Calidifontibacter indicus: one gene and its partner. The protein of the gene in region 2 interacts with the protein of the main gene of each other region in a pairwise test. Links are inferred from orthologs where the notes say so. Each region holds a gene or a part of one and is shown on either strand. Other genes may lie near its edges. The genes, in order: dprA and recA.

Region 1 (6,952 bases), 1.0 Mb from region 2 along the record:
CAATCACCGTTCGCCGCGATCCTTAGTATCGTCGCCATCTTCGATGCTGTTGAATAACACGCGAAAGTAGCGGACAACCCCCCATAGTGTGACGATCGCGAGCGGGAGCGACAATATTTGGAGGAGCGACCCCAAGCCCTCATTCGATTGTTTGAGTTGCGATCCTCCAAAGGTAAGGGCTCCTGTTGCAATCGCTGCTAGGTACAACCATGCCGGGAACGTACTCTTTCTAGCTTGATCACGTTTCACGTGGCTATGACTCACCACCATTCGACCTCATTGTGTAAAGGGCTGATGGAAGTCCTGGATCGGATTGAAGCCGAGCGTTGCATTTGCGATTACTCCTGCTCCGCAACCATACGTGAAGCCGGCGACGCCACCGATGACGGTTCCTTCCGGCCCGAACAACGATCCGACGCCAGCGAAGTATCCTGATGCTACAGCCGCCACTTACGTGCCGCCAGGGAACTCTTGGTGGGGTGCTCGCTGCTGGGGTCGGCTGCCAGGGCGGCTGTTCGGTTGGTGCTGGGGCCGCCGCAGCTCAGGCACGAGGGTGCGCCTGACTGAACGAGCGCCGCAGCCGCTCGACCGAGACGTGGGTGTAGACCTGCGTCGTCGCGAGGCTGGAGTGACCGAGCATCTCCTGCACCATCCGCAGGTCGGCGCCGCCCTCGAGCATGTGGGTGGCGGCACTGTGCCGCAAGCCGTGCGGGCTGAGTTCGGGGGCGTCGGGCACATGTCGTAGGAGGTTCTCCAGCGAGCGCCGCACGGTGCGCGGATCGACGCGGGCGCCGCGTCGGCCGAGGAACACCGCCGGCCCCGACGTCGCGGTCGCCAGTTGCGGGCGGCCGGTGTCGAGCCAGGCGTCGAGCGCGCGAGCGACAGGCCGGCCGAACGGAACGGTGCGTTCCTTGTTTCCCTTACCGAGCACCCGCACGACCATCCGTTCCCGGTCGACATCGTCGATGTCGAGGCCGACGAGTTCGCCGATGCGCAAACCGCTTGAGTAGAGCAGTTCGAGGGCCGCTCGGTCACGCAGGTGCACCGGGTCGGCGTCGTCGGCGGCGACCGCCGCGACGTCCATGAGTTCGCCGGCCGTCGACTGACGCAGTACCCCGGGGAGCGTCTTGGATTTCTTGGGAGACTGCAGCCGCAACGCCGGATCTTGCGCGAGCGCGCCCCGTCGCACCGCCCACCGGAAGAACGCGCGCACGCTCGTCGCACGCCGCGCGATGGTCGACTTCGCCGCGCCGGCTTCGTCCATCGACGCCAGCCACGAACGCAGGTCGGCCAGAGCGACGTCGTCCCATCGGTCGACGCCCCGCTCGGCCAGGAACCCCGACAGCGCCTCCAGGTCGCCGCCGTAGGCCCGCACGGTGTGGTCGGACCGGTTGCGCTCGACCCGCAGATGGGTGAGGAAGTCCGCGACGAGGTGCTCGTCGGGCGCGCTGCTCATGATCGCAACTTAGTGCCGGCGCACCGTTCCGGCCGGTAACGCCGCACGGTTCAGCTGCCCACCAAGTTCGGTGCTGGGACTTGACCTGGAGCGCGCTCCAGGGTCTTGGCTCGTCGTCATATGGATTCTCCTGCTGACCCCCTTCGCGCTCATCGCCCTGTCTCAACTGCTCGCCCTTGCCGCCCTCGCCCGCGAGGCATCGGGCACCGGTCTCGACGCCGTCGCCCTCGGCGCGCCCGCGGTGGCCTACCTTTCCGCGGCCGTGCTGAGCCTCGCGGCGGTTGTGCTCGCCGGGCTCCCCGACCGATCGGCGGGCGGTGGGCCGCGCGAGGCGTTGATCGCACTCGCCGTCATCGCAGCCGCCCTGGTCTGCGCCGCACCGCTGCTGTGGGGTCGCACCATCGGCGAGTTCCACCTGAGCCACCACGTGGTGCGGGCGACGCTCGTCGCGGCCGCCCTCGTGTTGTACTCCTGGTATGTCGCTGCCCATCGGTGAGGTGTCGCGCCGCAGCGGGCTCAGCGCCGATGCGCTGCGCTACTACGAGCGCGAAGGTCTCATCCCCGCACCGGACCGGACCCTCGGTGGCGCTCGCCGCTACGAGGAGTCGACGCTCGACCAGTTGCAGGTCATCACCGCCCTGCGCGAGGTCGGCTTCAGCTTGGAGCAGGTGCGCGGGATGCTGGCGGCCAAGACCGAGACCCGCACGGTGCGCGAGCGGATCGACGCCGCGCGGGCCGCCATCGACCGACTGGAGGCGGCGCTGGAGGAGAAGGAGCGGATGCTCCTCGAGGCCCGGGCCCGGTTGACGTCGTGGCGGGCCGAACTCGACTCCGGCGAACCGTGGCCCGACACGCCGCTCGACTGCGGTCCGGACGCAGCGACCGACGCAAAGGCCGGCGCAAAGACCGACATCGAGTCAGTCGTGGACAGCGCGCTCACTGACCGGCCCGGGTGAGGCACCACCCTTCGTCACGTTGTTCGACCATGCCGAGCGCCCGCAACTCCCCCAACCCGGCGAGCACCTCGCCCACCTCCAGGCCGGCCCGGGCGACCAGGACGTCGACGCTGACGGAACGACCGGTCGGGAAGGCGTCGCGGGTGCGACCGGCGACCTCCGACAACAGGTCGAGCATCGTGTCCTGCTCCCGTTTCGGGTCGAGGGCGGGCACGCTCAGCGGGCCGAGCAACTCCAGCACGTCCGAGGCGTCCGACACCAACACCGCGCCTTGGCGGATCAACTCGTGGCATCCGATGCTCGTTGCCGATGTGACCGGACCGGGCACCGCCGCGACCGGGCGGGCCAGATCGACGGCATGGCCGGCGGTGTTCAACGACCCCGACCGCAGCCCGGCTTCGACCACGACCGTCGCCGCGGTCATCGCGGCGATCAACCGGTTGCGCGCGAGGAAGCGGTACTTCATCGGGGTCTGCCCCGGCGGATACTCCGACACCAACACCCCGTCGTCGCGGATGCGGTCGAGTTGGTCGCGGTGCGCCGCCGGATAGGCACGATCCAGACCGCACGCCAGCGCGGCCACCGTCGGTCGTCCGGCACCGAGCGCACCTTGATGCGCCGCGATGTCGATGCCGGTGGCCGCGCCCGACACCACCACGAAGCCGGCGTCGCCGAGGTCCGCCGCCATCGAGCGTGCGACTCCCGATCCGTACGCGGTGGCCGCCCGCGATCCGACGATCGCGACCGACCGCCGGGTGAGTTCCTCCAGCCGCCCCTCGCCGCGTACCCACAGGCACCACGGCGGCACCGGAAGATCGTCGAGCCCGGACGGCCACTCGTCATCGCCAGGGATCACCACCCGCATCCGGGTGGCCCGTGCCACCGACCACAGCCGCATCAGGTCGACCTGCTCCACCCGTGACCGACACCTGGCGAACGGACCCCGCAGGCCCTGGGCGACCGCGTTCCACGCCGACACGCCGTCGAGCCCGACCAGTTGCGGCGCGACCACCCGGTCGCACGGTTCCACCGCCACGCTGAGCCGCACCCGCGCGGCGCGCTCGGGTGACAGACCCGCCCAATGCGGCAACTGCGATGACGCCGACGAGGTCTCAGACGCTTCAGACTGGTGGTTGTTCATGCCGCCTCCTGCCCCGAACGCAGCCCGAGGGCCTGCAACAGGTGCGCTGCCTGCGGACGCGGTGCGCCGGCCAGGTCGCTGAGCGTCCACGCAACGCGCAAACAGCGGTCGTAGCCGCGCAGCGTCAGCAAGCCGCGGTCGAGCTGCGCATCCAACGGACGCGTGACCTCCGCCGGCAACCGCCACGCACTCGAGCGCAGCACCGGCCCCGGCACCGACCCGTTGGTCGTCCGGCCGACCGCCCGCCACCGCTCCCGCTGCGCCGCGCGGGCACGCAGCACCCGCTCCCCGATCGCTTCCGAGGTCTCCTGCGGCGGCGCGTTCGTCACCCGCTTGACCGCGTGAACACGCAACTGCACATCGACCCGGTCGAGCAAGGGCCCCGACAACCGACTGCGGTAGGTGCGCAGCACCGGCGCCGAACAGGTGCAGTTGCGGGTGAGGCCCTGACCGCACGGACACGGGTTCGCGGCCAGCACCAGCTGGAACCGCGCCGGATACGTGAACACACCCACCGAGCGCGCCACCTGCACCGTGCCCGATTCCAGCGGTTGGCGCAGCGCATCGAGCACCTCCCGGTGAAACTCCGGGGCCTCATCCAGGAACAACACGCCGCCGTGCGCCCGGGAGATCGCGCCCGGTCGCACGCGTCCGGCACCACCACCGATGATCGCGGTCATGCTGGCGCCGTGGTGCGGCGCGACGAAGGGCGGACGCCGCACCAACTCACCGTCCTTCAGCACCCCGAGCACCGAGTGCACCGCGGTCGCCTGCAACGCGGTCTCGTCGTCGAGCGGCGGCAGGATGCCGGCGAGCCGCTCCGCCAGCATGGTCTTGCCGGCTCCGGGCGGGCCGACCATCGACAGGTTGTGCATGCCGGCGGCGGCGACTTCGAGCGCGAACCGCGCCTCGGGCTGACCGATCACGTCGGCCATGTCGGGCACCGAACGAGTGTTCGCGCGACTCATCGTCGGCAACTCCGGCGGCTCGGGCAGCCGCCACCGCCGACGCATCGCCTTGTATCGGGCCACGAGGGTGTCGAGGGACGCCGCGGGCACCACCTCGATGCCCTCGACCAACCCTGCCTCCCGGGCGTTGGCGACCGGCACGACCACGGTCTTCACCCCGGCCGCACGGGCCGCGAGCACCGCGGGCAGCACCGCATTGACCGGCCGAAGGGTGCCGTCGAGACCGAGTTCGCCGAGATGCACCACACCACGAATCAACGCCGCATCGACGTCGTCGCGGGTCGCAAGGGTCGCCATCGCGATGGCCAGGTCGTAGCCACTGCCCTGCTTGGTGAGGTTGGCCGGCGAGAGGTTCACCGTGATCTTCTCGCGCGGCATCTTCAGCTTGCAGTTCGTGGCGGCGGCACGGATGCGGTCGGGTGCCTGCCGACAGGCGGTGTCGGGCAACCCGATGATCGTGAACGCGGGTTTGCCGTCGCCGGTCATCGCCTCGACCTCGACGACGGTGCCCTCGATGCCGTTGACCGCGACGCAGAGGGTGCGACCGATCGTCATGCGATGTCCCGCAGGTGCTCCAGGTCGACCACCGCGTCGTCGACCAGCACGATGCCGATGAGGTCGACCCGCACCTCCCGGGCGAACAGACCCTGCTCGTACAGCCACCGCCGCACCAACCGGTGCACCCGGTCGATCTTGTCCTGCCCCACGTGTTCGACCGGCCGGCCGAAGTGGGCCGTATTGCGGGTCTTCACCTCGACCGCGACCACCGCACCTGTCTCGCAGTCATACGCGATCATGTCGAGTTCACCCTCGTTGCAGCGCCAATTCCGTTCCAGCAGAGACCAATCCAACGACCGCAGATAATCGGCCGCGATCTCCTCGCCCTGTGCTCCCAGCGACCGCCGGTGCCGGGTCATCTCCTCGTCCATCGAGCTCACCTCCGCGGGTGAGCCTGCGCGACGAAGAGCCGTGCGTGAGGTGCCGGTCGCCGTTCTGTGGACGGACACCGCGCAACCGGGTGGCTGTGGGGACCACCGCCGTGCACCCAACCGATCCCACACGACAAGCCGTCGTGAGTTGCGTTCGCGGCTGTGTGGCCCTGCGGGAGCTGTGTGGCCCTGCGGGATAGGTCACGCGGCAGGCCGCTCCTGCGTTACCGACTGGCGCGGGCGGAACGTTGTCGAATGCCGTCCAGGAGGTGTTCACGGGCGGACCAAGAGTGCACGCACGACCAATTTGGCTGACTGGCACACTGGTCGGTGACAAGGGGGAATCTTTGACAGCCGCAGTAGCTCACACCAGTCCCAACGCGCAGCGACCCCGTCGCGGCTGGTGCCAGTTTGCCGTCGCTTTCTCGCTATCCACAGTATGGTTCGCGCTGTTGGCGATGAACCGATGGTCCAACGGGCTTGCGACCGGGTACGACTTGGGCATTTTTGCGCAATCGGCCCAATCGTGGTCGCACGGCCGGTTACCGCATTCCGATATTCGCCAGATCGACCTGCTCGGTGACCACTTCAGTCCGATCATGGCGGTCGTGGCAATGGGCTGGCGATTCTGGCCCGACCCTCGAGTCCTATTGGTCGCCCAAGCGTTCTCGCTCGGACTGACCGTCGCACTCATTGCCGCCTACGCGTACCGGAGTCTTGGGTCTCGATACGCACTCATCGTAGCGACCATGCTCCTGTGCCTCGGCCCGGGCGTCCTCGGTGCGGCCCTGTTCGATGTCCATGAGGTTGCGTTCGGAGCCCCCGTTCTGGCGTTGCTGGCGATCTCCATTCTGGAGCGACGCTTCCGTGTCTCGATGATCAGTGCCGTCATGCTTGCCCTTGTCAAGGAGGATCTAGGGCTGACGATATTCGGTGCAAGGTGTGCCTGGTGGATTCTTTACCGCGAGCGCGGGGTCGACGATCGGCGCCGCGCAGCGATGCTCGGTCTAACTGGTATTGCCGCCGTGGCAGTTGCGTACGTGGTCATCAAGTCAGTGAACGGGCATAGCGAGTACTCGAAGTACTTCGGCGGGCACCACACGCCTGCCCCGTTGTGGAGCCGGGTCGCGCCCATCGCACTCTTCGTCGTCGCGTCTGCGTTCGTTGGGCTCCGGTCGCCGATCGTCTTGTTGGCACTCCCGACGCTCGCGTGGCGGGTGCTCTCCAGTAATCCGTCCTACTGGCGGATCGACTTCCACTACGACTTGCTGCCGACCGTCGTTGCCGTGATTGCAGCCGTCGATGGCATCCGTCGCACGGCGGCGGCCTCAAGCACCACGACTTGGCGGCCTCGCGTGATTGCCTGTGTTGCGGTTGCCGCCGTAGTCTCCACCTCGCTCGGGACTCTGCACATTGTCGAGCGAACGGGTCACGTCGGCACGACACTGTCAGCTGGTGCAGACCTGCGTCGCCTCGAAGAACTGTCCCGACAGATCCCAATG
Region 2 (6,734 bases):
GTCGACCTTGACGAAGTCACCGGGCCGCGGAAGCTCGACACCGTCACCGGTCGGCACCGCGAAGTGCACGAGGCGGTTGTCCTGCGCACGACCCGACATGCGGCCGGTCTCGTTGTCGCGCTTGCCCTCGGTGGGTGCGACGAGCACCTCGATGGTGCGGCCCTCGATCGTGCGGTTCTCGGCCCAGGAGATGCCCTCCTGCAGTTCGAGCAGCCGGTCGAAGCGATCCTGCACGACGGCCTTCGGCAACTGGTCGGGCATCGTCGCGGCCGGGGTGCCCGGACGGATGGAGTACTGGAAGGTGAACGCCGAGGAGAACCGCGCCTCGCGAACGACCCGCATGGTCTCCTCGAAGTCGGCCTCGGTCTCGCCCGGGAACCCGACGATGATGTCGGTGGTGATCGCGGCGTGCGGGATGCGGTCACGCACCCGATCGAGGATGCCGAGGAACTTCGCCGAACGGTACGAGCGCTTCATCTCGCGCAGCACCTTGTCCGAGCCCGACTGCAGCGGCATGTGCAGCGAGGGCATCACGTTCGGGGTCTCGGCCATCGCCTCGATCACGTCGTCGGTGAACGCGGCCGGGTGCGGCGAGGTGAAGCGCACCCGCTCGAGGCCGTCGATCTCGCCGCACGACCGCAGCAGTTTGCTGAACGCCTGCCGGTCGCCGAACTCCACGCCGTAGCTGTTGACGTTCTGACCGAGCAGCGTGATCTCGACGACGCCTTGGTCGACCAGTGCCTGCACCTCGGCGAGGATGTCGCCCGGACGGCGGTCCTTCTCCTTGCCGCGCAGCGCCGGCACGATGCAGAACGTGCAGGTGTTGTTGCAGCCGACCGAGATCGACACCCAGCCGCTGTATGCGGAGTCACGTCGGGTCGGCAGCGTCGAGGGGAAGGTCTCCAGTGACTCGACGATCTCGACCTGCGCGTCGGCGTTGTGCCGGGCGCGCTCCAGCAACACCGGCAGCGCGCCGACGTTGTGCGTGCCGAAGACGACGTCGACCCACGGCGCCCGCTCGACGATCGATGCGCGGTCCTTCTGCGCGAGGCAACCACCGACGGCGATCTGCAGGTCGGGGTTGATGTCCTTCCACGGACGCAGGTGGCCCAGCGAGCCGTACAACTTGTTGTCGGCGTTCTCGCGGACGGCGCAGGTGTTGAACACGACGACGTCGGGCACCTGCGGGCGATCGCCCGGGGACAACGACGCGGAGTCGACGTAGCCCGCCGACTCCAAGAGCCCGCTGATCCGTTCGGAGTCGTGGACGTTCATCTGACATCCGTGGGTGCGCACTTCGTACGTCTTCATCGCTTCACCGGCCGCCTTCGTCATGACCGATCAAGGGTACGGCGTCAGCGCGGAGGCGCCGAATTGCCCGGGTTGCCCCGCTAAGAAGGCAAGCCCCAACATGCCCAACCAGCCGATGACCAGCAATGCTCCGACGCAGACGTGCACGCCGGCAAGGGCGAACCCCGCTCTTGCCGCTGGATTTCGAACTGCCATGACCGCACCATAGGTGCGAGCAAGCGGCCACAGGTGAGAATGGGCGACGTGAAGACACTGCTCAACATCGTCTGGTTCGTGTTCGCCGGCTTCTGGCTCTGGCTCGCCTACGCGCTGGCCGGAGTGATCATGTGCCTCCTGATCGTGACGATCCCGTTCGGGATCGCCTCGTTCCGACTCGGCAACTTCGCGGTGTGGCCCTTCGGGCGGACGGTGATCGACAAGCCGACCGCGGGCGTCGGGTCGGCGATCGGCAACGTGCTGTGGTTCATCCTGGCCGGTATCTGGCTGGCGATCGCGCATGTCGTCACCGCCGTCGGCCTCGCGATCACGATCATCGGCATCCCCTTCGCCTGGGCGAACCTCAAGATGATCCCGGCCGCGCTCTTCCCGCTCGGCAAGCAGATCGTCGACGAGGACTCGCTGCGCGCCGGGGCGTACTACCGGGTGTGAGCCGGCGCCAGGTCGAAAGTGCTCAGTCGCGCTGGTGCTCGGGCGCGTCGGCGATCGCCTCGCGGATCACCAACCACGAGACCGACGACGAGTAGCCCTTGCGGGCGAGCATGCCGGCGAGGCGACGGGTCTGCACGGTCGCGTCGAGTCCGTGCATCGAGCGCATCTTCTTGGCGACGAGCGCGCGAGCACGCTCCTTCTCGTCCTCCGGGTCGACCTCGTCGAGGGTCGCTCGGGTGATGTCGTCGTCGACGCCCTTCTTGCGCAACTCTTGAGCGAGTGCCCGTTTGGCGAGACCGCGGCCGGCCTGCTGGGAACGCACGAGCATCCGCGCGTAGGCCTCGTCGTCGATGAGGCCGACCTCGGTCATCCGGTCGAGCACGGCGTCGGCGATGTCGGGGTCACATCCGCGTTGAGCGAGCTTGTCGGACAACTGCTTTCGGCTGCGCGGCGCCATCGTCAGCTGGCGCAGCACGATCGTGCGCGCCACCTCGTAGGGGTCGGCGTCGCGGTCTTGCTCCGGCGCGGGCGCAGCACGCTTCTTCTTGCGTTCGCGGGCCGGTTTCACCGGCTTCGCGGACGTCGCAGCCTCGCGTGTCTCGAGGGGCGTCGAGTCCGCCGGATCAACGAAATCCGGCGGACTCGACTGCCGATCAAAGGGATTGGTCACTGGGAGTCATCCCGATCAGAAGTCGACGGCGACTTCCTTGACGGCGGCGAGCGGAGCGCCACCGGCCACGTCACCGTCGGGCTCGCCGGTCTCGGCGTCGGCCGCCTTCGGGCCGACCCCGAGCTTCTCCTTGATCTTGCGCTCGAGCTCGTCGGCGGCGTCGGGGTTGTCCTTGAGGAAGTTACGGGCGTTCTCCTTGCCCTGCCCCAGCTGGTCGCCGTCGTAGGTGTACCAGGCTCCGGCCTTGCGCACGAAGCCGTGCTCGACACCCATGTCGATCAGGCCGCCCTCGCGGGAGATGCCCTGGCCGTAGAGGATGTCGAACTCGGCCTGCTTGAACGGCGGGGACACCTTGTTCTTGACGACCTTGACGCGGGTGCGGTTACCGACCGCGTCGGTGCCGTCCTTCAACGTCTCGATGCGACGCACGTCGAGACGCACCGAGGCGTAGAACTTCAGCGCCTTTCCACCGGTCGTGGTCTCGGGCGAACCGAACATCACACCGATCTTCTCGCGCAGCTGGTTGATGAAGATCGCGGTGGTGCCGGTGGAGTTGAGGGCACCGGTGATCTTGCGCAGCGCCTGGCTCATCAGGCGGGCCTGAAGACCGACGTGGCTGTCACCCATCTCGCCCTCGATCTCGGCGCGCGGCACGAGCGCGGCCACCGAGTCGATGACGATGATGTCGAGCGACCCGGAGCGGATCAGCATGTCGGCGATCTCGAGCGCCTGCTCACCGGTGTCGGGCTGGCTGACCAGCAGCGAGTCGATGTCGACGCCCAGCTTCTTCGCGTATTCGGGGTCGAGCGCGTGCTCGGCGTCGATGAACGCGGCGATGCCGCCGTTCTTCTGGGCGTTGGCGACCGCGTGCAGCGCGACGGTGGTCTTACCGGACGACTCCGGACCGTAGATCTCCACCACGCGGCCACGCGGGAGACCGCCGATGCCGAGCGCGACATCGAGCGCGATCGAACCGGTGGGGATGACGTCGATCGGCGGACGGACGTCGTCGCCGAGCCGCATGACCGAACCCTTGCCGTGGGCCTTCTCGATCTGCGCCATCACGGCGTCGAGGGACTTGATCTTGTTGGCGTTGTCGGCTGCCGGGACGTTCCGGGTGCCTGTTGCAGCTGCCATGAGCGATGCTCCTATGGGTCTCGTGGTGAACGCGCCTACCGGCGACCGGTGCGAACCTGCGTGTGGGTTCGACTGAGGTCAGACGCTAGGGGCCACCACCGACAACCACCGCTGCCGTCTCCACGCCTGGGGACGAAATGGCCCTGGTGTGGCACCTGGGGATGAGCCTACGCCACCAGATCGAACATTCGTACGAGCATCGGCGCAGGCGTGTCGCGTGTCGCGCGCCGTCGTTCAGTCGGCCCGGCCGCCGTCACGGATCGGACGGTCCTTGCCGAGCCAGCGCTCCTTGGGCACTTCCATCTCGACGCACAACGCCCGCCACACCTCGCGCGGGGCGACGCCGGCCGCGAGCGCCTCGCCGCCCGTGCGGTAGCCGACTTCGGCCAGCACATGCGAGTCGATCAGCACGCGACCGTAGCCGCTGCCGAACTCCTCCTCGACCAGCCGCCAGAACTCGCTCATCCGCACCGCGCCAGTGTCGCAAACCTTCGATGTGCAACTCGGGGCGACTCGGCCATACTTGGCGACTATGCGGTTGATTACATCCACCCAGGTCCCCACGTCGTACGCCCGGGTCGAGGAACCCACGTCCGGGCCGGTGCGTGTCGGGCTGGTGCAGCACCACTGGCGCGAGAACGCCGAGGAGTTGGTCGCCGCACTGCGCGACGGCATCCGGCAAGCGGCCGAGGCCGGCGCCACCATCGTGTTCCTGCCGGAGCTGACGTTGTCACGGTACCCCGCCGACACCCTGCCGGCGGGCGAGCCCGACGCGACCGCGGAGTCGCTGACCGACGGCCCCACCTTCACCTTCGCCGCGCAGGCCGCCAAGGACTTCGGCGTGCATGTGCACGCCTCGCTGTTCGAGAAGGCACCCGAGGCCGACGGACGCGGGCTGAACACCGCGATCCTCGTCTCCCCCGCCGGTGAACTCGTGGCACGCACCCGCAAGACGCACATCCCGGTCACCGCCGGTTACTACGAGGACAAGTACTTCCGTCCGGGCCCGGCCGAAGGCGCCTACCCGGTCGTCGACCTGCAGGAGCCCGCGGTGAAGCTCGGGCTGCCGACCTGCTGGGACGAGTGGTTCCCGGAGGTCGCCCGCTCCTACGCGCTGGGCGGAGCGCAGGTGCTGGTCTACCCGACCGCGATCGGCTCCGAGCCCGACCACCCCGACTTCGACACCCAGCCGCTGTGGCAGCACACCATCGTCGGGCACGCCATCGCCAACGGCCTGTTCGTGGTCGTGCCCAACCGCATCGGCAGCGAGGGCCTCATCACCTTCTACGGCTCCTCCTTCGTCGCCGACCCCTACGGTCGCGTGCTGGTGCAGGCCCCGCGCGACGAGGAGGCGGTGCTGGTCACCGACCTCGACCTCGCCCAGGGCAAGGACTGGATCGACCTGTTCCCGTTCCTGTCGACCCGCCGTCCGGACACCTATGCCGCGCTCGCCGAGCCGGTGCGTCCGGAGCACGTCCGGGTCGACCCGAATGCCTGACACCATGTCGTGGCGGATGCCCGCCGAGTGGGCCCCGCAGGACCGCGTCTGGATGGCGTTCCCGAGCCAGGGCTACACCCTCGGCGACACCGAGGAGGAGGCCGACGCGGCCCGTCGCACGTGGGCCGCGGTCGCGAACGCGGTCGCGCGGTTCGAGCCGGTGCACATGCTGGTCACCGCCGACGATCTCCCGATCGCGCGCGAACTCGTCGATGCCGCCGTCGAACTGCACGAGGCCGAACTGGACGACGCGTGGATGCGCGACATCGGCCCCACCTTCGTGCTCGGTGCGGACGGCGAACTCGGCGCGGTCGACTGGGTGTTCAACGGCTGGGGTGCTCAGTCGTGGGCGAGCTGGGACAAGGACGCGTTGGTCGCCGCCCGGATCGGCGCTCTGACCGGGGCCGTGATCGTGCCCTCACCCATCGTCAACGAGGGCGGCGGCATCCACGTCGACGGCGAGGGCACCGTGCTGCTCACCGAGACCGTGCAACTCGACCCGGGTCGCAATCCCGACGCCACCAAGGCCGACATCGAGGCGGAGATGGCCCGCTGCCTCGGCGCGACGAAGTGCCTCTGGCTGCCCCGCGGTCTCACCCGCGACTACGACGAGTTCGGCACCCGCGGCCACATCGACATCGTGGCCACGTTCACCGAGCCGGGCGTGGTGCTGGTGCACGACCAGGAGCACCCCGACCACCCCGACCAGGCCGTGAGCGCGGAGGTGATCGCGCTGCTGGAACAGGCCACGGACGCCGCCGGGCGCCGACTGCGCGTCGAGCGCATCCCGGCGCCCGCGACCCTCTTCGACGACGACGGACCGGTCGACTACAGCTACGTCAACCACCTCGTCGTCAACGGCGGCGTGATCGCCTGCACGTTCGCCGACGAGCACGACCAACGCGCGCTCGAGGTCTTGCGCAGGGTCTACCCCGGCCGCGAGGTCGTGGGCGTCGACGCCCGCGAGCTGTTCGCCCGCGGCGGTGGGATCCACTGCATCACCCAGCAGCAACCGTCCGTCGCCGGCTGACGCCCGCAAACGCTTCGCTTCCCGACACACGCTGCTGTTGCAACAGCAGCTTCTGCGAACAAGTGCAGCGTTCGGAGGTCAACTAGCGTGGCGCGCATGACTTCTCACGACGGCAAGAAGGTGCTCATCACCGGCGCGGCCCGGGGCATCGGCGCCGCGCTGGCCGGACGGCTCGCCGGTCAGGGAGCCCAGGTCGCGCTGCTCGGGCTCGAGCCCGAGCTGTTGAAGCAGGTGTCGCAGCGGTGTCCCGGCTCGCTGTGGCGCGAGGTCGACGTGACGGACGGCGACCGGGTCGACGAGGTCGTCAACGAGATCGCGACCCTCTGGGGCGGTCTCGACGTCGTGGTGGCGAACGCCGGCGTGGCCGGACAGCTCGCGCTCGACGGCGGCGACCCGGAGGTGATGCGGGCGCACCTCGAGGTCAACGTGATGGGGTGCTA

Evidence for each region.
Region 1: the proteins of recA (region 2) and dprA interact in binary tests that used the Bacillus subtilis proteins (3 or more experiments, as listed by UniProt). The link is inferred for Calidifontibacter indicus from one-to-one orthologs.

Annotation. Positions count from the first base shown.
Region 1 is NZ_QTUA01000001.1:1,745,107-1,752,058, reverse strand. The notes cover bases 1,474-4,472. They hold dprA (DNA-processing protein DprA), read right to left. Parts: upstream 3,554-4,472; coding sequence 2,393-3,553; downstream 1,474-2,392. Other genes in these bases: DFJ65_RS08330 (YifB family Mg chelatase-like AAA ATPase), read right to left, coding at 3,550-4,472; DFJ65_RS08340 (helix-turn-helix domain-containing protein), read left to right, coding at 1,933-2,412; DFJ65_RS08345 (hypothetical protein), read left to right, coding at 1,527-1,952. Also shown: DFJ65_RS08350 (tyrosine recombinase XerC), read right to left, coding at 542-1,456; more of DFJ65_RS08330, read right to left, coding at 4,473-5,076; DFJ65_RS08325 (YraN family protein), read right to left, coding at 5,073-5,450; DFJ65_RS08320 (DUF2079 domain-containing protein), read left to right, coding at 5,909-6,952. UniProt on the Bacillus subtilis protein: Protein that helps load RecA onto ssDNA during transformation. Binds cooperatively to circular ssDNA, is able to bridge different segments of DNA. Favors the loading of RecA onto SsbA- or SsbB-coated ssDNA and formation of RecA-DNA filaments.
Region 2 is NZ_QTUA01000001.1:2,751,718-2,758,451, forward strand. Bases 1,669-4,449 are described here. They hold recA (recombinase RecA), read right to left. Parts: upstream 3,692-4,449; coding sequence 2,645-3,691; downstream 1,669-2,644. Other genes in these bases: DFJ65_RS13085 (YccF domain-containing protein), read left to right, coding at 1,669-1,959; DFJ65_RS13090 (regulatory protein RecX), read right to left, coding at 1,982-2,527; DFJ65_RS13100 (DUF3046 domain-containing protein), read right to left, coding at 4,001-4,231; DFJ65_RS13105 (nitrilase-related carbon-nitrogen hydrolase), read left to right, coding at 4,299-4,449. Also shown: tRNA (N6-isopentenyl adenosine(37)-C2)-methylthiotransferase MiaB, read right to left, coding at 1-1,335; more of DFJ65_RS13085, read left to right, coding at 1,555-1,668; more of DFJ65_RS13105, read left to right, coding at 4,450-5,264; DFJ65_RS13110 (agmatine deiminase family protein), read left to right, coding at 5,257-6,294; DFJ65_RS13115 (SDR family NAD(P)-dependent oxidoreductase), read left to right, coding at 6,391-6,734. UniProt on the Bacillus subtilis protein: Multifunctional protein involved in homologous recombination, DNA repair and competence.